2 regions of the Pseudoflavonifractor sp. genome follow, and region 1 is predicted to be linked to the other one. Evidence: riboswitches for the same ligand, from Rfam matches in the RefSeq annotation. Region 1 holds a riboswitch; the other holds the start of a gene.
The links. Region 1 has a riboswitch for lysine ahead of asd (aspartate-semialdehyde dehydrogenase). Riboswitches for the same ligand answer to the same signal wherever they lie in the genome.

Region 1 (11,275 bases):
GTCAGGTTGCCGCCGTTGATGCGCTGGTAGCGGAACCCGCCGTAGTACTTCCGCTTGGCGTACCAGGTCAGGGTCTTGACCGAGTTGTCCAGTCCGGGCATCACGCCCAGAGACAGGGACGAGCCGCCGTCAAACTGAAAGAGAATGGTGCTTGTGCCCGTCTTGACCACAGACACGCCGTAGCTGCTGGTTCCGGTGACCGTGGCACCAGAGACGCCCAATGCGGTCAGGGCTGTGTTGGCCTCCTCTGAGGTAAGGTACGACCCCATCCGCACGGTATAGGTCCCGTTGGTCCAGGCGGGGAATCCGCCGGACACGGTCGCAGCGGCGGCGGAGGCCTCTTCAAAGGTGGTGTAGGTGCCGGGCAGTTGGATGTGGTAGCAGCCCACGGCGATGGAAGAGGTCTGGGTGTCCGTATAGCCGCTCAGGCCGGTGGAGAGCGGTCCGTACCACACGTTCTGGGTCTTGACAATGGAGATACCGGTCTCTGTGGTGTAGCCCAGCTGGACAAAGTTGAGGCTGTCATCATAGTAGCCCAGCCGATAGCCGCTGCCAGTACTGTTGAGCAGGTTGGCGCCTGGAACAGCGTCAGTGCCGTAGGTCAGCCCGATGCGGATGCTGGCGCTCATAGGGATGCTGGCCGCCTGGGCAGCTGAGGGAAGGGCGGGAAGGGTCAGCGCGGCTGCAAGAGCCAGCGTGGCAAATTTCATCAGCGTTTTTTTCATAGGAAACTCCAAATATCTGGGATAGCCGCCATTCCCTGTATTGACAGGGCAAAGCGGTTGTGATACTATTTTCAAAAATCAACTGAATCACTGCAAGATAGAGGTTGCGGTTTTCAAAAGTAGCGCGGTGAGGGCTCCGTTGGCCCGGTGACCCGCGTCAAAGGGAAAACCGCCGAAGGAAATGCGGGTACGGAACCGTCTTTCCTGGGCGCCGGGCACATCAGCCCTGCGACTGTCGCCGGTCCTCCGGCGGAGTGCTGTCTGCTTTTGTAGTGCCGGGGACGGTGACCGTCTCTGACATTATAGTACAAAATCAGCCGGTATGTAAACCCGCTGATTTCTTTTTTTATTCTGAGATATTTTCAAAGTGACAGCGACTCATTTTGTTTTCCCTACCGAATCTGGTCTTAAATCGGCCGGAGCCGGAATAGCATAAAGTTAAAAGAGAGCGATGGAGGTCCTGAACATGAAGCAGTACAAAGTAGGCGTCATCGGCGCCACCGGTATGGTGGGCCAGCGTTTTGTCACCCTGATGGAGCATCACCCCTGGTTCAATCTCACCGTTGTGGCGGCCAGCGGCCGCAGCGCCGGCAAGACCTATGAGGAGGCCATCGGCGACCGCTGGGCCATGGACACTCCCATGCCCGAGGAGGCCAAAAAGCTGGTCGTCATGAACGCCCAGGAGGACGTGGACAAAATCGCCGCCATGGTGGACTTTGTCTTCTGCGCGGTGGACATGAAGAAGGACGAGATTCTGGCCCTGGAGGAGAACTACGCCCGCCACGAGTGTCCCGTCGTGTCCAACAACTCCGCCAACCGCTGGACCCCCGACGTGCCCATGGTGGTGCCTGAGATCAACGCCGACCACATCCGGGTCATCGAGGCCCAGCGCCGCCGTCTGGGCACCACCCGCGGCTTTATCGCCGTCAAATCCAACTGCTCCATCCAGAGCTACGTCCCCGCCCTGCACCCCCTGAAGGAGGCCTTCGGCCTCAAGCGGGTGCTGGCCTGCACCTATCAGGCTATCTCCGGCGCGGGCAAGACCTTCAAGACCTGGCCCGAGATGGTGGATAACCTGATCCCCTACATCGGCGGCGAGGAGGAGAAGAGCGAGAAGGAGCCCCTGAAGGTGTGGGGCAAGCTGGAAAACGGCGTCATCGTCACCGCCGACTCCCCCGCCATCACCTCCCAGTGCCTGCGTGTGCCCGTGTCCAACGGCCACACCGCCGCCGTATTCGTGGACTTTGAGCACAAGCCCACCGAGGAGGAGATCAAGGCTCTGTGGGCGTCCTACAAGGGCCGCGCCCAGGAGCTGGACCTGCCCACCGCCCCCAAGCAGTTCATCCACTACTTTGAGGAGCCCGACCGTCCCCAGGCCAAGCTGGACCGGGAGCTGGAGGGCGGCATGGCCATCTCTGTGGGCCGTCTCCGTCCCGACACCCAGTACGACTACAAGTTCGTCTGCCTGTCCCACAACACCCTCCGGGGCGCTGCCGGCGGCGGCGTGCTGCTGGCCGAGCTGCTGTGCGCCGAGGGCTACATCGAGCCCCGCGCCTGATTTCTTACCCATCCCGACTTTGAGGAGGTCACATCTATGAGAGAGCCCGTCTTTACCGGCGCCTGCACCGCGCTGGTTACCCCTTTTGACGACAGCGGCGCCATCAACTACGACGCCTTTGCCGCCCAGATTGACGCCCAGATTGCCAGCGGCATCGACGCCCTGTGCGTCTGCGGCACCACCGGTGAGAGCTCCACCATGAGCATCCGGGAGCACATTGCCGCCGTGGAGTTCTGCGTCAAGCACGTCAACCACCGGGTCAAGGTCATCGCCGGCGCCGGCAGCAATGACACCACCGCCGCCGTGTACCTGTGCCAGCACGCCCAGGATTCCGGCGCCGACGCCCTGCTGCTGGTGACGCCCTACTACAACAAGTGCTCCCAGACCGGTCTTATCAAGCACTACGAGTATATCGCCGACCGGGTGGAGCTGCCCATCATCCTCTACAATGTGCCCTCCCGTACCGGCGTTTCCTTCGCCGCCGAGACCTACAAGATTCTCTCCGAGAACCCCCGGTTCAACGGCGTCAAGGAGGCCAGCGGCAACTTCTCCCTGCTGGCCCACACCCGCTTCCTCTGCGGGGATGACTTCTACATCTGGTCCGGCAACGACGATCAGGTGGTGCCCATGATGAGCCTGGGCGCCAAGGGCGTCATCTCGGTGGCCGCCAACATCGTCCCCAAGACCATGGTGGAGATGAGCCACCTGTGCCTGGACAACGACTTTGCCGCAGCCTCCAAGCTCCAGGTGGAGTACATGGACCTCATCGACGCCCTCTTCATTGAGGTCAACCCCATCCCCATCAAGGCCGCCATGGACCTGATGGGCATGAAGGCCGGCGGGCTCCGCCTGCCCCTGTGCGACATCTCCCCCGCCCACCTGGAGACCCTGCGGGCCTCCATGCAGCGGATGGGTCTGCTCTGATTTTATCCGGAAAGGGACGTTGAATTATGCTCCGAATTGGCATTTCCGGCTGCAACGGCCACATGGGCCGGGTGGTGGAGGACATCTGCCGCTCCGCGCCGGACATTGAAATCGCCGTGGGCTTTGATATCCTGGGCAACAGCGACCGGGACTTCAAGGTATGCACCTCCCCTGCCGAGTTTGAGGGCGAGGTGGACGCGGTCATCGACTTCTCCAGCCCTGCCGCCCTCCAGGGCCTGCTGGACTTCGGCACCACCCGCAAGGTCCCCCTGGTCCTGGCCACTACCGGCTACTCCCAGGAGCAGCTGACCGCCATTGATGAGGCGGCTAAGCTGGTGCCCATTTTCCGCTCCGGGAACATGTCCCTGGGCATCAATGTGCTGCTGGAGCTGGTGCGCCGTGCGGCCTCCATCCTGGGCAGCGACTATGACGTGGAGATTGTGGAGCGGCACCACCACCGGAAGGTGGACGCCCCCAGCGGCACCGCCCTGATGATCGCCGATGCCGCCGCCTCCGCCCTCCCCTACCAGCCCCAGTACGTCTATGAGCGGCAGTCCGTCCGCAAGCCCAGAGACTCCCACGAGATTGGAATCTCCTCCGTCCGGGGCGGCACCATCGTGGGCGACCACGAGATCATTTTCGCCGGACGGGACGAGGTCATTGAGCTGCACCACTCCGCCCAGTCCCGGGAGGTCTTTGCCGCCGGTGCGGTCAAGGCAGCCCGTTTCCTGGCCTGTGTGGAGAAGCCCGGCCTCTATTCCATGGCCGATCTGGTGGCTGCGGCAGGACTGGATTAAATCTTCAACTTTTTGTTCTCCATATGTACGGACGAAAATACGGCCATTCTTCCCTCTTTCCCCATAGTTTGCCCTGTTTTTTGTCCAGTTTATCTTTCTTTGAAAAAATGCTTGCATTTTCCCACAGTTTCTGTTATTATATCAGTCGATGCTTTGTAAGCAAAACCTGACGAGCGAGGAGGTTTAGCGAATGGCCAAGTGTGAATTTTGCGACAAGGGCGTTGTGTTCGGCATTCAGGTGTCCCACTCTCACCGCCGCACCAACCGTCCCTGGAAGCCCAACGTGAAGCGTGTTAAGGCGATCGTGGACGGTGCGCCCAAGCACGTCTATGTGTGCACCAGATGCCTCCGTTCGGGTAAGGTCACCCGCGCCGTGTGATTCTCTCTGAACTGAGAAAAGGCCCCTGCGCTTAAGCGCAGGGGCCTTTTTGCACCCTTCTTTCCTGTTATGAAAAGAGCCTGGAGCACAAAAAATGTGCTCCAGGCTCTTTTTCTTATTTCCCGTGGACCTTCGCCGCGGTGAGGGTATTCTCCAGCAGCATGACCCGGGTCATGGGTCCCACGCCGCCGGGCACCGGGGTGATAAAGGAGGCCTTCTCCTTTACGGCCTCGAAGTCCACGTCGCCGCAGAGCTTGCCTTCCTCGTTCCGGTTCATGGCCACGTCGATGACGGCGGCCCCCTCCTTCACCATGTCGGCGGTGATGAGGCCGGTCTTCCCCACTGCCGCCACCAGGATGTCGGCCTGGCGGGTGATTTCAGCCAGGTTGGGGGTACGGGAGTGGCAGATAGTCACCGTGGCGTGGCGCTGGAGCAGCAGCATAGCCTGAGGCTTGCCCACGATGTTGGAGCGGCCCACCACCACCGCGTGCTTCCCGGCGGGGTCAATGCCGTACTCGTCCAGCATGGCCATCACGCCGGCCGGAGTGCAGGGCAGGAAGGTGTGCTCCCCAATCATCAGCTGGCCCACATTGTAGGGGTGGAAGCAGTCCACGTCCTTGCCGGGGTCAATGGCGTTGAGCACCGCCTTCTCGTCAAACTGGGCAGGCAGAGGCAGCTGGACCAGAATGCCGTCGATGTCCTCCCTGCCGTTGAGCAGGTCGATGAGCTCCAGCAGCTCCTCCTGCCGGGCGCACTCGGGAAGAGCGTACTCCTCGCTGTAAATGCCGCACTCGGCACAGTCCTTCTTCTTGTGGTTGACGTAGATGCGGGAGGCGGGATTGTCCCCCACGATGATGACGGCCAGACCGGGCCGTTTGGAGAGGCGCTCCACCTCTTCCTTGATTCTGGCCTTGCACTTGGCCGCCAGGGCCTTTCCGTCAATGATGGTCGCTGCCATTGTCCTCGTCCTCCTTTTTCTCGTTGGCTGCTTTAGCTGCCTCCAGAGCGGCCCGGCGGTGCACCCACAGCTGATCCGGCGCAGGCCGGTGCAGGTAGAACCACACCCACAGGATGATTGCCGCCAGCGCGGAGGCAAAGCCCAGCACCTGGGACACCCGGATGGGGGTATTCATAAAGTAGAGGCTGTCGGTGCGCATGCCCTCGATGATGCCGCGGCCCACACCGTACCAGGCCAGGTAGGTAAAGAAGAGCTGGCCGTCGAACTTGCGCCAGTTCCGGGAGATGAACACAATAAGCAGGAAGCCCACCAGGTTCCAGGCCGACTCATAGAAGAAGGTGGGATGGACGCCCAGGGTACCATCCACCACCTGCTGCCATCCGGAGGCATCCACCAGCCCCTTGGCGTACAGCTCGTTTGCGATCTTCTCCGAGCACATCCGCCAGGGCAGCTCGGTCAGGCCACCGTAAGCCTCCACGTTGACGAAATTGCCCCACCGGCCGATACACTGGCCGATGAGCAGGCCCATGCCGCCCAGGTCGGCAAAGGCCAGGAAGGGAATCTTCTTGTACCGGCAGACAAAGAACAGCACAATCACTGCCGCGATGACGCCGCCGTAGATGGCCAGTCCGCCGTCCCGCACGTCCAGCATCTTGCCAAAGTTCAGGCTGCCGTCCTCGTTTTTGAACAGGTCCAGGTAGAACAGAATGTAGTACAGCCGCGCCCCTACCAGGGCAAGGGGCACGGCAAAGATGAGAAGGTCGGTCAGGTCGTCGTCACTGATGCCCAGCTTGGGACCCTTGCGGCTGCAGTAGAACCAGGCCAGAATGGCGCCTGAGACAATGATGACGGCGTACCAGTAGATATTGAATCCGAATGGAGCAGCCGCCACCCGGTTCAGGGTGAACTCCAGCCCCAGGCCGGGGAAAAAGACGGTGTTGGTCATGCCTGTCCCTCCCCCGGCTGCACCACGGCCAGTGCCGCCCGCTCCGGCGTAAAGCAGGTGCGGATGCACTCCTCCACGTCCGCCTGACTGATGCCCTCAAAGACCTCGGGGAACCGGAGCATGTCGTAGCCTGTGAAATAGGCCTGGGCCATACCCACACAGATATTCTCAAAGGAGTTGAGGCTGCGCACCCTGGCGCCGTACAGGCCCTTCTTCAACCTGGCAAAGAGGGCGGCGTCCACACCCTCGCTTCCAATCCGGGCCGCCTCGTCGGCAATGGCGGCGGCCACAGCGTCCGGGTCGGTGCTCTCGCCGCCGGCCACAGCGTAGGCACAGGAAGGATAGCCGTCAAAGCCGTAGGAGAAGCTGCTGTTGATGAGTCCATCCCGGTACAGACGGACATACAGCGGGCTGGAGTTGCCCAGCAGAGCCTCGCAGGCAAGCTCAGCAATCAGCTTCTGCCGGAACTGCTCCTCCCCTTTGGGCGCCGGCTCCATCTTCCAGCCCAGCTGGAAGATGGGGGTGGACACCTCCATCTTCAGCTCCGTCCGGCTCTTAGCCGCGGCTGCGGGCTCAGCAGGACCATAGTCCCTGGGAATGGAGCCCTTGCCCTCCTTGGGCAGAATCTCCCGGGCCATCTCCAGCACCTTCTCCGGGTCCACGTTGCCCGCCACACAGAGCACCATGTTGCCAGGGTTATAGAAGGCGCTGTGGCACAGATTTAGAGTGTCGGCGGTGATGTGGGAGATGGACTCAATGGTCCCGGCCACCGAGGTGCGGATGGGGTGGTTGACATACAGCCCCTCCAGCATGGCGTAGTACACCTGGTTCTCCGGGTCATCCTCAATCATCCGGATCTCCTGACCGATGATGCCCTGCTCCTTGTCCACGCTCTCCTGGGTGTAGTAGGGCTGGGAGACAAAGGAGAGGAGAATCCTCAGGTTCTCATAGAACTTCTCGGTGCTCTCAAAGTAGTAGCCTGTAATGGCCGAACTGGTGAAGGCATTGGGGCTGGCGCCGTTGGCGGCCAGGTCCTGGAGGGCGTTGCCGTCCTTGGTGTCAAAGGTCTTGTGCTCCAGGAAATGGGCCACTCCGGCGGGGGTGTCATGCCACTGGCCGTCCAGCTGGAACTTCATGTCCATTCCGCCGTAGTCGGTGGCAAAAAAGGCGTAGCTCTTCTGAAAGTCCGGCTTTACGTCCACATACACGGTCAGTCCGTTGTCCAGCCGGGCGGAAAAGACCGTCTCCCCCATGCGGGGGTATTCCTTGCGATTCACTGGCGATCCTCCTTCCCCTTGAGGAAATAGATGCTGTCCAGCCGCACCCGGCGGGCGGCAGCGGCCACCTGGTCCACGGTGACCTGCTCCAGCCTAGCGGCCAGGTCCTCGGGCGCGTCCCCGGGTTCCACAGCCAGACCCAGCCAGAAGTCCTCCATGCGGCCCTGGCTGTCCAGCATGCTCTTCAGACTGTTCACCCCGCTGCGCCGCGCAGCCTCCAGCTCCCAGGGCTCAATCTCGCCCCGGCGGCACTTCTCCAGCTGGGCGAGAATCTCGCTCTGAGCGGCCTCCCGCTTGTCGAACTCCACGCCGGAGGACACCAGCATCAGGCCCTTAAACTTCTCCAGCTGAGAGCTGGCGTAGTAGCACAGGGACAGCTTCTCTCTTACATTCAGGAAGAGCTTGGAGGTGGTGGTGCCGCCGAACACGGCGTTGAAGAGCATCAGAGCGGGGTACTCCTCGTCCGTCACCTTAATATCAGTGCGCAGGCCCATGGACAGCTTGCCCTGGGTCACGTCCAGCGCGTCCTCAAAGTTCCGGGGCTTCTCTTCTCCCCCGCTGAGCGTATTCCGGCAGATAGAGACGGGGGCAACCGTCCGGCCCTTCAGCCCGGCAAGGGCGCTGCGGAAGGCAGCCTCCACCCGCTCAAAGGGGGCGGAGCCAGAGAAATAGAGCTCTACCCGGGCGCCGGACAGCAGCGCCTGATAGCGTTCCCACAGCGCCTCGCCGGTGATGGCGGCGGCGTTGGCCTCGCTGCCCAGCCGGTCTACGCCGTAGGGCTCTCCCTGGCACATCAACTGCACCAGCCGGAGCACGGCGTACTGCCGCTTGTCGTTGACCTGGGCTCGGATACGGTCCACCAGGTTGGCCCGCTCCCGCTCCACATAGGCGGAGACAAATCCGCCGTTCTCTCTGGCGGGGGTGAGCAGCAGCTCCCCCAGCAGAGCGGCCGCCTGCTCCAGAATGAGCGTACCGTCGGGGACGTACGCGTCGTCCAGGAAGCTGGCCACAAAGCCCACGCACTGGGTCTCGCCCTTCTTGCGGACAATGGGCTCCACCGAGCCGCCGTACAGCTCGTCCAACGCGGCGGACAGCCGCTCCATGTCCGGGCAGCGCTCGGTACCCTGCCGCAACACCATGGGGACCAGTGCATTGGCGGCGGCATGCTCCTCGCTCAGGGGCGTGAGGAGCTGAATCCCCATATAGGAGGATTTGAATTTCATTGTGTGCACCGCCGTGAGATACACGCCGGGCATCAGTTCTGTTCGGGTGACTTGGGTCATCCGCACTCATCCTTTCTGGCCTCTCCGCTGCCCGCCCCTTTGGACGGATTTGTCAGAGACCCATGGAAAAATTGACAGCCTTTATTATACATCGAATCCCCCTGTTTGACACCCCCAAATCCAAAAGATTGTCCCCATGGACTGAAAAAGGAGTACCAACCGTCTCTCTGTTCAGGTTGACGGAAAATTTCCCTCGGTTATCCCCCATTTTCGTCTTGACAAAAACCACAAAATATTGTATCATAACCAACGTTGTAAAGCTGATGCGCTTTACGAAACCGAAAGGAGGCTGAAGAATGAAAAACCAGGCTTACCGCATGGCGCTCCTGTTCGACTTCTATGGTGATATGCTCACCGACCGTCAGAAGGAATTCTTTGACCTCTACTATAATGAGGACCTCTCTCTGGCCGAGATTGCCGAGAACTACGACATCACCCGCCAGGGCGTCCGGGACGTCATCGTCCGGGCTGAGGGCATCATGCAGGAGCTGGAGGACAAGACGGGTATCATCCGCCGCTTCCAGAAGATGCAGTCCCAGCTCTCCGACATCGACCGTTTTGCCGACGGCATCATGGAGATGAACGACCAGCGCGGCAGCGGAGACCCCGCCATCGAGGCCCTCTGTCGGCAGATCAAGGACACCGTGGCTCAGATGAAGCAGGAGTGACCCCATGGCATTTGAAGGATTAACCGAAAAGCTCTCCAACGCATTTAAGCGCCTGCGGGGCAAGGGCCGTCTCACCGAGGCCGACGTGAAGGAGGCCATGAAGGAGATCCGCATGGCCCTGCTGGAGGCCGACGTCAACTACAAGGTCGTCAAGGACTTTGTGGCTAAGGTCACCGAGCGGGCTGTGGGTTCCGACGTGCTGGAGAGCCTCACCCCCGCGCAGATGATTGTCAAGATCGTCAACGAGGAGCTGACCGCCCTGATGGGCGGCGAGAGCGCCAAGCTGACCATCTCCCCCAAGCCGCCCACGGTAGTGATGCTGGTGGGCCTCAACGGCGCCGGTAAGACCACCAACGGCGCCAAGCTGGCCGGCTATATGAAGAAGCAGAACGGCAAGCGTCCCCTTCTGGTGGCCTGCGACACCTTCCGTCCCGCCGCTATCCAGCAGCTGGAGGTTGTGGGCGGACAGCTGGGTGTGCCCGTGTTCCAGCAGGGACCGGGCGACCCGGTGGAGATTGCCAAGGCGGGCATCGAGCACGCCAGAACCCACGGCAACGACATTGTGTTTCTGGATACCGCCGGCCGGCTCCATGTGGACGACGAGCTCATGGCTGAGCTCTCCCGCATGAAAGAGGCCGTCTCCCCTACTGAGATTCTCCTCATCGTGGATGCCATGATTGGTCAGGACGCGGTCAACGCCGCTAAGGTGTTCGACCAGACCCTGGACCTGACCGGCGTCATGCTCACCAAGCTGGACGGCGACGCCCGCGGCGGCGCGGCCCTCTCCATCAAGGCCGTCACCGGTAAGCCCATCAAGTTCATCGGCACCGGCGAGAAGCTGGATCAGATTGAGGTGTTCCACCCCGACCGCATGGCCTCCCGTATTCTGGGCATGGGCGACGTGCTCTCCCTCATCGAGAAGGCCCAGCAGTCCTTTGACATGCAGAAAGCAGCGGAGCTGGAACAGAAGATGAGGAAAAACCGCCTCACCCTCACCGACTTCTATGACCAGCTGGTCCAGGTCAAGAACATGGGCTCCCTGGCAGACATCGCCGGGATGCTCCCCGGCGTCAATGCCAAGGCGCTGGAAGGTGCCAACGTGGATGAGCGCGCCCTGGGCCGCACTGAGGCCATCATCCTCTCCATGACTCCTGAGGAGCGGGAGAACCCCTCCCTGCTCAACAACAGCCGCAAGAAGCGGATTGCCGCCGGCAGCGGCACCCAGGTGGTGGACGTGAACCGGCTGCTCAAGCAGTTTGAGCTGATGCAGCAGATGACCAAGCAGATGACTGGCGGCCGGATGCGGAAGATGGCCAAGAAGGGCCGCTTCGGCGGGTTCGGCAAAAAGGGCGGATTCCCCTTTTAACGTGGTTGGTTAGCGTCCCCCGGGGCGCTTCCATATAGATGTGAAATAATTTTGGAGGTGAAGATACAATGGTTAAAATCAGACTTCGTCGGATGGGCGCCAAGAAGGCTCCTTTCTATCGTATCGTGGTGGCTGACTCCCGTTATCCCCGTGACGGCCGCTTCATCGAGGAGATCGGCACTTACAATCCCCTGGTGACTCCCGCCGAGATCAAGGTTGACGCTGACCGCGCCCAGGCTTGGATCAAGACCGGCGCTCAGCCCACCGAGACCGTGAAGGCTCTGCTGAAGAAGGCTAACGCCATCTGAGCGACAGCCTGCTAATGGAGGGCAGCATGAAGGAATTGCTCACTTATATCGCCCAGAACCTGGTGGACCACCCCGAGGCGGTGTCC
Region 2 (11,275 bases), on a different contig from region 1:
TCACGCCATCCACACCTTCTTCCAGGACCGGGGCTTTGTGTACGTCCACACCCCCATCATCACCGCCAGCGACTGTGAGGGCGCGGGCGAGATGTTCCGGGTCACCACCCTGGACATGGAGAATCTGCCCAAGAAGGACGACGGCACCGTGGATTACAGCCAGGACTTCTTCGGCAAGAGCGCCAACCTGACCGTGTCCGGCCAGCTCAACGCCGAGAACTTCGCCATGGCCTTCGGCAATGTGTACACCTTCGGCCCCACCTTCCGGGCTGAGAAGTCCAACACCACCCGCCACGCCGCCGAGTTCTGGATGATCGAGCCCGAGATGGCCTTCTGCGATCTGGCCGGCGACATGGACGTGGCCGAGGCCATGATCAAGCACATCATCAATACCGTGATGGAAAAGTGCCCCGACGAGATGAACTTCTTCAACTCCTTCGTGGACAAGGGCCTGAAGGAGCGGCTGGAGCACGTGGCCTCCTCCGACTTCGGCCGGGTGACCTACACCGAGGCGGTGGAGCTGCTCAAGCAGAACAACGACAAGTTCGACTACAAGGTGGAGTGGGGCTGCGACCTGCAGACCGAGCACGAGCGCTACCTCACCGAGCAGATCTTCAAGAAGCCCGTCTTTGTCACCGACTATCCCCGTGAGATCAAGGCCTTCTACATGCGCCTCAATGACGACGGCAAGACCGTGGCCGCTGCCGACTGCCTGGTGCCCGGCATCGGCGAGATCATCGGCGGCTCCCAGCGTGAGGAGCGGCTGGACGTGCTGGAGGCCCGCATCAAGGAGCTGGGCATGAACCCCGAGGACTACTGGTGGTATCTGGACCTGCGGCGCTACGGCGGCTGCAAGCACGCCGGCTTCGGCCTGGGCTTCGAGCGGATGGTCATGTACCTCACCGGTATCGGCAACATCCGTGACGTCCTGCCTCACCCCCGCACTGTGGGCAACGCGGATTTCTAATCAAACAAACATGGCCCCGGTGTTCTCCCCCCCTGCGGGGGGCGGGATGTCGGGGCCCCATCTTTGATGGGGCGGCGCTCTGCGCCGTACAAGCGTTTTGGGCCATCGGCCCAAAACCTTGATGCCGGGCGGATTCACTCCGCCCGAGCAGATACAGTGAAACGGGGTCCCCGCACGGCCCCCGGCCGGGTGGGGCCTGCCCCATCCCAGAACCGTTGGCAACGCAGATTTCTAATCAAAGTCATAAAAAAGCGGCGCTCTCCCCATGGGAGAGCGCCGCTTTTTTAATCTTCTCAGTGATAACGGGCCAAAAACTGCTTGGTCCGCTCCTCCTGCGGATTCTCGATGACCTGACGGGCAGGCCCCTGCTCCACGATGAGGCCCCGATCCATAAACATCACCTGATCCGCCACATCCCGGGCAAATGCCATCTCGTGGGTGACGATGATCATGGTGGTGTGCTGGTCGGCCAGACCACGGATGACCTTGAGCACCTCGCCGGTCAGCTCCGGGTCCAGAGCGGAGGTGGGCTCGTCAAAGCAGAGGATGTCCGGCTTGAGAGCCAGGGCACGGGCGATGGCCACACGCTGCTGCTGGCCGCCCGAGAGCTGGCTGGGATAGTGTCCGGCCCGGTTGGCCAGGCCCATCCGCTCCAGCAGCTCCCGGCCCTCCTCCTCAATCTGGGCGAAAATCTGCTTCTTGTTCTGCTTGAAGTCGGGCCGTTCCTTGGCCAGCAGCTGGCTGGCCAGGGTCACGTTCTGGAGGGCCGTATACTGGGGGAACAGGTTGAAGGACTGAAACACCAGCCCGAAGTGGAGCCGCTTGCGGCGGATGTCCTGCTCCTTACGGCTGTTCTGCCCTTCCGCGTCAAAGAGGGTCTCGCCGCCCACCACGATGCGCCCCTTGTCCGGGGTCTCCAGAAAGTTCAGGCACCGCAGCAGAGTGGTCTTGCCGCTGCCCGAGGAACCGATGATGGCCAGGGCCTGGCCCTTCTCCAGCTCAAAGCTGATGTCCTCCAGCACCCGGGTGGGGCCAAAGTGTTTTTCAATATTATGTACTTCCAGAATTGCCATTTTGGTCCCCTCCTCTCACTGGAAATAGGCCAGCTTCTTCTCCAGCCGGCCCAGCAGCAGCGTCACCACGCCGCTGAACACAAGGTAATACACAGCCACAAAGAACAGCGGCCACAGCAGGCCGGAGATGCCCTGATTGCCCTTCATGAAGGACTCCGCCACCCAGATGACCTCTTTCAGGGAGATGGCACGGGCCAGGGAGGTGTCCTTCACCAGGGTGATGATCTCGTTGGACATGGGGGGCACGATGCGCTTGATCATCTGGAGCAGGGTGACCCGGAAGAAAATCTGGGTTCTGGTCATGCCCAGCACCTGGCCCGCCTCCTGCTGGCCCACCGGCACGCTCTGGATGCCGCCACGGTAGATTTCGGAGAAATAGCAGGCGTAGTTGATGATAAAGGCCACGGCCACCGCGGCGAAGCGGGAGCTCTCACCTCCGCCCCAGGTGAACAGGTCCAGCATGCCGGGGACATAGAAGAGGGCGATGATCTGGAGAATCAGCGGGGTTCCCCGGATGGCCCACACCACCAGACGGCAGATAAGGCTGATGGGCCGGAAGGCAGAGAGCAGCTTTGCCACACGGCCGGGCTTCTTGCCCTTCCGGGCCAGTGCCCAGTGGACGGGCCGCCGCAGAGGCGCCCAGCGGCTCATGGAGCCGAAGGAGATGATAAGTCCCAGGGGCACAGCGCCGATGATGGTGACAAAGAAGAGCTGAAGGGTCACCAGGAAGCCCTCGTTCAGGGCTTTTACCACAACGGGGAATTCAGGGGTGGTCCAGAACATGGTATCGTCCTCTCTGTATGGAGATGGGTTGTACTGGGGAAAAGCCGGGCAAAGGCAGAGAGCGGAGCGCGCCCTCTGCCTTTGCCATTATAAATAAGGTTCACTCATTCAGTCAAGGATAACAGCATCCTCAAGGCCGTAGGTGGTGGCGGTCTCCAGGGCGGTACCGTCGGCCTCGGCGGCGGCCCAGAACTCATTGAACGCGTCCACCAGGTCGGAGCCCTTGCGGAAGCCCACGCCGTACTCCTCGGCGGCCAGACCCTGGGCCTCGTTCAGGTTCACGCTGTAGGCCAGGTCGGCGTAGCTGGTGCCCTCGCCGATCATGGCAGCGGCCATGAGCACGTCGATGACGGCGGCGTCAGAGGTGCCGGCAGACACCTCCATCAGGGTGTTGGCCTGGGACTGGACGGGCACGGTGGAGGCACCCAGGGCCTCAGCCGCATCCTCACCGGCGGAGCCGGACTCCACGGCCACGCTCAGGCCCTCCAGAGAGGTCAGGTTCTCAAAGTCAGCGGCCTTGTCGGCGGGATAGACCAGCACCTGATAGTTGGTGCAGTAGGGGTTGGAGGTGGCCATGGAGGAGGTGACCTCGTCAGTGAGGGTCATGCCGTTCCAGACCACGTCGATGGCCTTGGACTCCAGCTCCTCCACCTTATAATCCCAGGTGATCTCGCTGAACTCCACCTCTACGCCCAGGCTCTCGGCAAAGGCCTTGGCCATGTCGGCATCAAAGCCAATCCACTCGTCGCTGCCCTCGGCCTTGTAGTCCATGGGCTCAAAGTAGGTGATGCCCACCACCAGAGTGCCCTTGTTCTTTACATACTGTGTATCGCTCTCCACCGCAGCCTGAGAGCCGGAGGGAGCAGGGGAACCGGACGGTGTACCGGTATCGCCGCCGGTGGAATTGGAGCAGGCGGTCAGAGTGGTTGCGGTCGCCAGCGCCAGAGCAAGGGCCAGCCATTTTTTCAGCTTCATGATATATCCTCCTTCTGTCAGGCGCCGGTGTTTCGCCTTCTTGCTTTAGTATACTACCATGATAAATCGATGATGTAAAGACGTATTTTAAAAATCGGCATATCGCACAAAGCCTTCCGGCGGAAAAAGGCGGATTCAGCCTTGACATTCTCTGGAACCCATGATAGGATACTTACGCTTCTTTAATAAAGAGGATAGAGGCGCGGTACGCATGCGTACCCCGGGACAAGGCCAGGCAGCCGTCCCGTGGGGAGAGGGCGCACCGCCGAAGGTTGCTTCGCCTGCCTGGGCGCGGCTTCCTGGGCCGTACGGGAATACCGTGCGGACTGTCACAGCATGTGGAGCGCTATCCTGAGGTCCCCCGCTTTCACCGTTGGGGGACCCCTGGTTTTGCCATGGGCGCTTCTGTAAGCGTTCATGGCTTTTTTGTTTGGCGCCACATGGGGCGTGTGTGCCCCGGAAACTATTTGGGAGGGAAAAACATGAGAACAAGAAGAACCTGGCTCGCCCGGGCGGCTCTGCTGCTGATGCTGCTCTTTGCCCTGACGACCACCGCCTTCGCCGCCGGTGACCCCACCGACGAGACCGGCACCAAGATGATTGAGTGTACTGACTGCGGCACCATGGGCGTCGTCCTCAGCGATGCGGGCGAGGCCGTCACCTGCGAGACCTGCGGCGGCACAGGCTATGTCCAGTCACCCAGCAACTACTTCAACACCATTCTGTCCCTGCTGCCCCCCGTCATCGCCATCGCGCTGGCCCTGATTACCAAGGAGGTCTACTCCTCCCTGTTCATCGGTATTGTGGTGGGCGGATTGCTCTACTCCAACTTCTCCTTTGAGGGTACCCTGAACCACGTGTTCAGCGACGGCATCGTGTCCGTCCTGTCCGACAGCTACAATGTGGGCATCCTCATCTTCCTGGTGATTCTGGGCGCCATGGTGGCCCTGATGAACAAGGCCGGCGCCTCCGCCGCCTTCGGCCGCTGGGCCCAGAAGAACATCAAAACCCGCGCGGGCGCCCAGCTGGCCTCCATTGTCCTGGGCTGTCTCATCTTCATCGACGACTACTTCAACTGCCTCACCGTGGGCTCGGTCATGCGGCCCATCACGGACAAGCACCAGGTCTCCCGGGCCAAGCTGGCCTACATCATCGACTCCACCGCCGCCCCCATCTGCATCATCGCCCCCATCTCCTCCTGGGCCGCCGCCGTGGCCAGCTTTGCCGAGGAGGGACAGGGCCTGAACCTGTTCATCCGCGCCATTCCCTACAACTTCTACGCCCTGTTCACCATTGTGATGATGCTGGGTCTGGTGTTTATAAAGGTAGACTTCGGCCCCATGGCCAAGTTTGAGAAGAACGCCATCGAGAAGGGCGACCTGTTCTCCGGCTCCAACCCCTACGCCATGCTGGACGAGGACATCGACGAGACCAAGGGCAGGGTCATTGACCTGGTGCTGCCCATTCTGGTGCTGGTGGCGTGCTGCGTCATCGGCATGATCTACTCCGGCGGCTTCTTCTCCGGCGCCAACTTTGTGGAGGCCTTCTCCAACTCTGACGCCTCCGTGGGCCTGATGCTGGGTTCCGCCTTCGGCCTGCTCTTCACCTTGGTCTACTATGCCGCCCGCCGGGCCATGTCCTTCAAGGACATGATGGCCAGTATCCCCGAGGGCTTCAAGGCCATGGTTCCCGCCATTCTCATCCTCACCTTCGCCTGGAGCCTGAAGGGCATGACCGACTCCCTGGGCGCCAAGTACTTTGTCCGTGACTTTGTCCGCAGCGCCGAGCACCTGCAGATGTTCCTGCCTGTCATCGTGTTCGTCATCGGCTGTCTGCTGGCCTTTGCCACCGGCACCAGCTGGGGCACCTTCGGCATTCTGATCCCCATTGTGCAGAACGTGTTCTCCATGGACGATCCCCTGGCCATCATTTGTATCTCCGCCTGCATGGCCGGCGCCGTCTGCGGCGACCACTGCTCCCCCATCTCCGACACCACCATCATGGCCTCCGCCGGCGCCCAGTGCGACCATGTCAACCATGTGTCAACGCAGCTGCCCTACGCCATCTCCTGCGCGGCCATAGCCGGCATCTCCTACCTGCTGGCCGGCCTGCTGGCCGCCAACGGCATTCCGGGTATCATCGCCCTGCCTGTGGGCATTGTGCTGATGCTGTGCTTCCTGTTCTTCATGAAGAAGCGCCAGACCGCCTAATCCATTCTGCAAAAAAAGACCGCCTCATCACGGATGAGGCGGTCTTTTTTTGCAGGACTGGGGGCTCACTTCTTCTCCTCGTTCTCCCGCTCCTGTTTCTCCTGGATGGCCCGGATGGCGTAATCCACGGCGGCGAGAGAACGGGGGGTGCAATACTGCTGGATTTTCAGCAGCTCCTGAATGGCTTCATGTGCGGTCATGGTCCCCACGCTCCTTCCCTTTTTCTTCCTTCAGTTTACCACAGAGCAAGGGCGGCGCGCAAGGGGCAAAGGGGCTTACAGCTCCTTCTTCTCAAAAATCCCACGGGCGATGAAGTAGGAGATGATATAGCCTCCGATGGCCAGCAGAACCAGCAGACCGGGCAGCGCCAGGAAGAACCACTCGGGGATTACAATGTTCTCCAGCGACTCGGCCAGCTGGCCTATCAGCATGATGCTGCCGAATACCGCCACGAAAATCAGGATGCTGATCAGGCGGCTCTTCTCAGAGCCGAACTTGATGAACACAGGGAGAATCACGGCGTCAATGAGGATGGGCAGCAGCGTGCAGATCAGCAGCCCGATGAGCATCTCATCCAGAGCGCCCAGCTCCGGCTTCAGCGTGAGTACGGCCACCACCAGCACAGCGGAGAAGGCCGCCGCCAGCAGCACAGAGAGCAGGGTAAAGACATACTTGCCCGCCACAACGCCGCGACGTCCGGCAGGAGTGGCGACGGCGTACTTGTTCCACCGGGCCAGGTCGTCATAGGCAAAGGTGGACATGGGCACCAGCATGCCGATGAGCACGGTCATTGTGTACATGATGGCCGTAGGCATGATTTCCATTACAGCCAGTACTGTATACATGATAAAAAACGCGATGTAATATCCCAGCTGCTTGCGCTGGACCAGAAAATCCTTATAAACCATTCCCATCATGACGCTACATCCCCCTTCGCGGTAAAGACCATGATCTCGTCCAGGGTCACCCGGTCCACAGTCAGTTCCGGGTAGAGCCGGACAAACTTCTCCCGGTCCCGTACCAGGGCCTCACAGCTGAACTGGCTCTCCCGCACGCCCACCAGGAAGGCCCGGTCCACCTTGTCCAGGTCGGCTCTGCCGCACACCAGGCGGCCGTACTCCTCCAGCAGCTCATCCTTGGCCCCCTGGAGGGCCACCCGGCCCTTGTGGAGGTAGACCACGTAGTCCGCCGCCTTCTCCAGATCGGTGGTGATGTGGCTGGAGATGAGGATGGCGTGGTTCTCGTCCTGGACAAAGTCCAGGAACTGGTCCAGAATCTCGTCCCGCACCACCGGGTCCAGGCCGCCGGTGGCCTCGTCCAGAATGAGCAGCCTGGGACGGGCCGACAGCGCCGCGGCGATGGACAGCTTCATCTTCATGCCCCGGGAGTAGTCCTTCACCGTCTTTTTCTCCGGCAGGTCGAACTTCTTCAGCAGGCTTTCAAAAAACCGCTGGTCCCAGTTCTTGTAAACCTTGCGGAGGATTTTCCCCACGTCGCCGGCACGCAGGGTGTCGTGGAAGGTGGACTCGTCCAGCACCACCCCGATCTCCTCCTTGGCCTCCCGCTCGCCGGTGATGTTGTCCCGGCCCAGGAGCACAATCTCCCCGCCGTCCCGGCGGATGAGGTTGAGGATACATTTGATGGTGGTGGATTTTCCGGCGCCGTTCTCGCCGATGAGGCCCACAACCGTGCCCATGGGCACGTCGAAGGTCACGTCGCGGAGCTTGAAGCTGCCGTAATCTTTGGTGAGATGGCGGATTTCAATGGCGTTTTCCATATTATTCGTCTCCATACAGGATGTTGAGGGTATCGGTCATCTCCTCCAGGGTGACGCCGCCCGATTTGGCGGCCTCCACAGCCCGGGTCAGATGTTCCTCCACCCGGCGGAGGGTCTCCTCCCGGGCCAGCTCCGGGTCCTGGGGCGCCACAAAGCACCCCTTTCCCGGCACGGTGGTGATGAAGCCCTCACGCTCCAGCTCTTCATAGGCTCGTTTGGTGGTGATGACGGAAATGCGCAGCTCCCTGGCCAGCAGCCGCATGGAGGGGAGGGCCTCCCCCTCCTTCAGCTCACCCCGCAGAATCAGGCCCTTGACCTGCCGGGTAATCTGGTCGTAGATGGGCACCCCGCCGGCATTGCTGATGATAATATCCATTCGGTGCACCTCGTTTTACTGTGTATACTCAGCATATACAGTATAGACACAGATAACAGTCCCTGTCAATAGGGGAACGTAAATTTTTTATGGTGCCCAAAAACACAACATGGCCGCGCCTTTGGGCGCGGCCATGACTTTGTTCAGACTCAATTTTCCTCTTCGGCGTTGAGCAGGCTCTCCGCCCCGTACCGCAGGCAGCGGCGCAGACGTCGCTCCCCGCGCTTGATGGTACGGGAGATGGTGGACTTGTCCACCCCAAGCCGCTCCCCTATCTCCCGCATGTTGAGCCCCTCGGCGTAGTAGAGCAGCAGGGCCTGCCGCTGATGGGGGGTCACGTCCTCCTGAAGGGCGCGGATCAGGTTCTGCCGCAGCCGGGAACGCTGCTCCCGGTTGTCCTCCGCCATGGTCCTGGCGTACACCGCCATGTCCGCCGCATAGGAGCCGCCCCTTCTATATCGCGTATTTGACATTGCGCCAATACCCCCTGTCATAGTATCGTTCCGTGACGACCGCCAGATCCCTGGCCTCCCGCCACATTGTCTCCAAAATTCTGATGCGGTCCTCCAGAACCAGACGCTCCGTTGCGTCCGGCTCATCCGCGCGGCGCAGCTCCAGCTCGGTAATTCTCCGCCGCAGGACTCTTGCCTGAGTCCGGTATTCCACTGACATCTCCAGTAAAGTCATCAATCTCTCCGCTTTGCTCCATTTCCTCGCATTTTTTCTCCGCCCGGCACTGGGGGCACAGGTTCTCGCCCTCTCCCAGCTCCCAGGCGTAGATCTCGTTCCGGCATCGCCGGCACCAGGCCGCTGCCGGTTCCCGCTGCATATCCCGCAGCGGGTTGATAAAAATCCTCCCGCCCGTGCTTCCTCTCCTGTTTCCGGCCGTCTTTTGACGCCCTGCAAATTTTTTTGAATTTTTTTATTTTTCCTGTTGACAACCCCCTATTCGCCTGCTATAATAAGCAACGTTGTGGACGAGCTGAGAGCTGAAACGCTGGTGTAGCTCAGTTGGTAGAGCAGCTGATTTGTAATCAGCAGGTCGGGGGTTCGAGTCCGTCCACCAGCTCCAAAACTTCATATGGAGGAGTTCCCGAGTGGCCAAAGGGGGCAGACTGTAAATCTGTTGCGTCTCGCTTCGGTGGTTCGAATCCACCCTCCTCCACCACGTCAGAGCAAGCGCCATATCGCTTGCTCTGATTTTTTATTAAAATCAGAGCGCGCTCATTCTGCTGCTCTTCCTCTCCAAACCGAACCCGCTCTGCTGGGCTTTGGTTTGGTGCCGCCTCCGGCGGCATCCTTTCCTGGTGCCCCTTTCAAGAGTTGCCGTTTTTCTTTTGTCTGGTGGATTCGAAAGCCGCCTCCTGGCGATGTGTTGGCGGCACCCCGTAGCCGGCGTGGCTTTTTCAGAACAGCAAAGCCCTCTTCTCCACCATGTCAGAGCAAGTGACTTTTTGTTTGCTCCCGCCGATTTTTTCCCAGCGCGTTTTCATCCCCCTTTCGTTCTGTCCTTCTGCGCAGAATAGAACTTGTGTTCTAGTTCCTGTTTATATTACCACTCCCGCGCTGTATCGTCAATACAACTTTCTTATGTTAATCGAACATGCGTTTTATAAAAGTCCCCATTTTGGGATATTTCACCTGAGAGGAGCCGATTGCGAATGCTGACCCAGGACTGGATGATGCGCCAGATTGAGACTATGACCCTTGCCATTGCCAGAATTATGTTCCAGAAAGATACGGCGGAGTACCGGGCTCACGGCAGCCAGGAGACTCTGACCGCTGCCGACAGCCTCCACGCCTCCCTTAACGCTCTGCTGCGTGAGGGACGCATCGCCGAGGGGGAGGACCTGCTTTTCGCCTCTCTGGACACGGAGGACGCCTCCCTTCTCGAGGTGGCGGTGGACTTCTATTACCGCCTGAACCTGCTCTCCGACCAGGAACTGGAGGAGGGCAATTTCTCCCGCCAGGAGGTGGAGGAGGGGCTGCACGACGTAATGGACCAGTACGGCGTGGTACTGCCCTGACGTGTTCTCCTCCCCCCATGCAGAAAAAAGCCCGTGAGGCGGCTTGTATGCCGTCTCACGGGCTTTTTTATTTTCATCTGTCAGACACCCAGCTGGAAGCCGTCTCCCTTGCCGGAGAGGCCGTCCTTGTCCAGCATCCGCTCCAGCACCTCTACATCGGTGGTGATGTCCATGGCGTCATCCTGGAAGAGCTTGTCGAGCTGCTTCTCAAAGCCCTCCACTACCTTATCCATCATGCCCTCAATCCGCTCCTTGGCGGCCGAGATGTTCTCACCCTCAATGCCCTGGGCCTCCATCTGTGCGTAGGCCTTCAGGATTTTCAGGGTAGTGGGCAGATAGTAGCTCAGGAAGCTGCGCAGCTGGCTGTTCTTGTTGGGGTTCTTGCGCTGGTAATCCAGAATCTTTCCGGTGATCTCCCCGATGCGGTCGATCTTCTCGCTCATCTCCGGGTCCTCGATGGCGTCGTTCACCTGCCGGATCTCCCTGAGGATGGCGTCGTCATCCTCAGGCTGGGCAGGCTTCTCCTCCTCCGGCTCCGGCTCGGGCTCCTCCTGAAGGCCCTCGTCAGAGAGAATCAGGCGGCCGCTGGCCATATCCAGGTAGCCGGTGGGGATGTATCCCTCGTCCAGCATCTCCTGAATGTCGTCACAGGCGGTGTGGTAGGAGACAGGCATGGCCTGGGCCAGAGAGCCGATGGAGATGCTCTCCCGCTTGCCGATGAGGGCAAGATACTTGCGGAAGCGCTTGGCCTTCTTGTTCCTCTGAGTACCACACACCAGCAGCACCAGGCCCGCACCCAGCAGCCCCAGAGGGAAACCGATGCTCTGGAGCATGTAGATAAAGCCCATACCCATGGTGTCAAAGAACTCCACAAAGGAGATGAAGCCGCCGAAGATGGCCAGAATGGCGCCCCAGATCATCATGCCCTTGCCCTTGTTCAGGTCCACGGGCCTGCGCTTGGGCATAAAGCGGCCCTTCTTGTCTCTGGGCCGTTCGCTGACGCCCTGCATCCCCGGCTGGGTGGCCTTGGAGGACTTGGCGGTCTGCGTGTACTGGGTGTACTGGGCGCTCTGGGTATTCTGAGCAC

Region 2: it holds a riboswitch for lysine, as region 1 does, so the genes downstream of both, ACOX7T_RS14400 (Na+/H+ antiporter NhaC family protein) here and asd (aspartate-semialdehyde dehydrogenase) in region 1, are expected to answer to the same signal.

The regions. Positions count from the first base shown of each region.
Region 1 covers NZ_JBMNPX010000001.1:151,640-162,914, forward strand. The annotation lists gene ACOX7T_RS00795 (SpoIID/LytB domain-containing protein) at 1-725, opposite strand, end outside; lysine riboswitch at 816-993, shown strand; gene asd (aspartate-semialdehyde dehydrogenase) at 1,192-2,283, shown strand; gene dapA (4-hydroxy-tetrahydrodipicolinate synthase) at 2,320-3,207, shown strand; gene dapB (4-hydroxy-tetrahydrodipicolinate reductase) at 3,234-4,004, shown strand; gene rpmB (50S ribosomal protein L28) at 4,195-4,383, shown strand; gene folD (bifunctional methylenetetrahydrofolate dehydrogenase/methenyltetrahydrofolate cyclohydrolase FolD) at 4,499-5,341, opposite strand; gene lgt (prolipoprotein diacylglyceryl transferase) at 5,322-6,287, opposite strand; gene yfmH (EF-P 5-aminopentanol modification-associated protein YfmH) at 6,284-7,564, opposite strand; gene yfmF (EF-P 5-aminopentanol modification-associated protein YfmF) at 7,561-8,847, opposite strand; gene ylxM (YlxM family DNA-binding protein) at 9,144-9,515, shown strand; gene ffh (signal recognition particle protein) at 9,520-10,881, shown strand; gene rpsP (30S ribosomal protein S16) at 10,950-11,189, shown strand; gene ACOX7T_RS00855 (KH domain-containing protein) at 11,216-11,275, shown strand, end outside.
Region 2 covers NZ_JBMNPX010000029.1:9,726-21,000, forward strand. The annotation lists gene asnS (asparagine--tRNA ligase) at 1-967, shown strand, start outside; gene ACOX7T_RS14385 (amino acid ABC transporter ATP-binding protein) at 1,261-2,040, opposite strand; gene ACOX7T_RS14390 (amino acid ABC transporter permease) at 2,056-2,823, opposite strand; gene ACOX7T_RS14395 (transporter substrate-binding domain-containing protein) at 2,932-3,798, opposite strand; lysine riboswitch at 3,986-4,155, shown strand; gene ACOX7T_RS14400 (Na+/H+ antiporter NhaC family protein) at 4,281-6,008, shown strand; gene ACOX7T_RS14405 (hypothetical protein) at 6,074-6,208, opposite strand; gene ACOX7T_RS14410 (ABC-2 transporter permease) at 6,284-6,925, opposite strand; gene ACOX7T_RS14415 (ABC transporter ATP-binding protein) at 6,922-7,785, opposite strand; gene ACOX7T_RS14420 (GntR family transcriptional regulator) at 7,787-8,161, opposite strand; gene ACOX7T_RS14425 (sigma-70 family RNA polymerase sigma factor) at 8,311-8,634, opposite strand; gene ACOX7T_RS14430 (hypothetical protein) at 8,615-8,848, opposite strand; tRNA gene ACOX7T_RS14435 (tRNA-Thr) at 9,158-9,233, shown strand; tRNA gene ACOX7T_RS14440 (tRNA-Tyr) at 9,245-9,329, shown strand; gene ACOX7T_RS14445 (DUF6483 family protein) at 9,823-10,188, shown strand; gene ACOX7T_RS14450 (5-bromo-4-chloroindolyl phosphate hydrolysis family protein) at 10,269-11,275, opposite strand, start outside.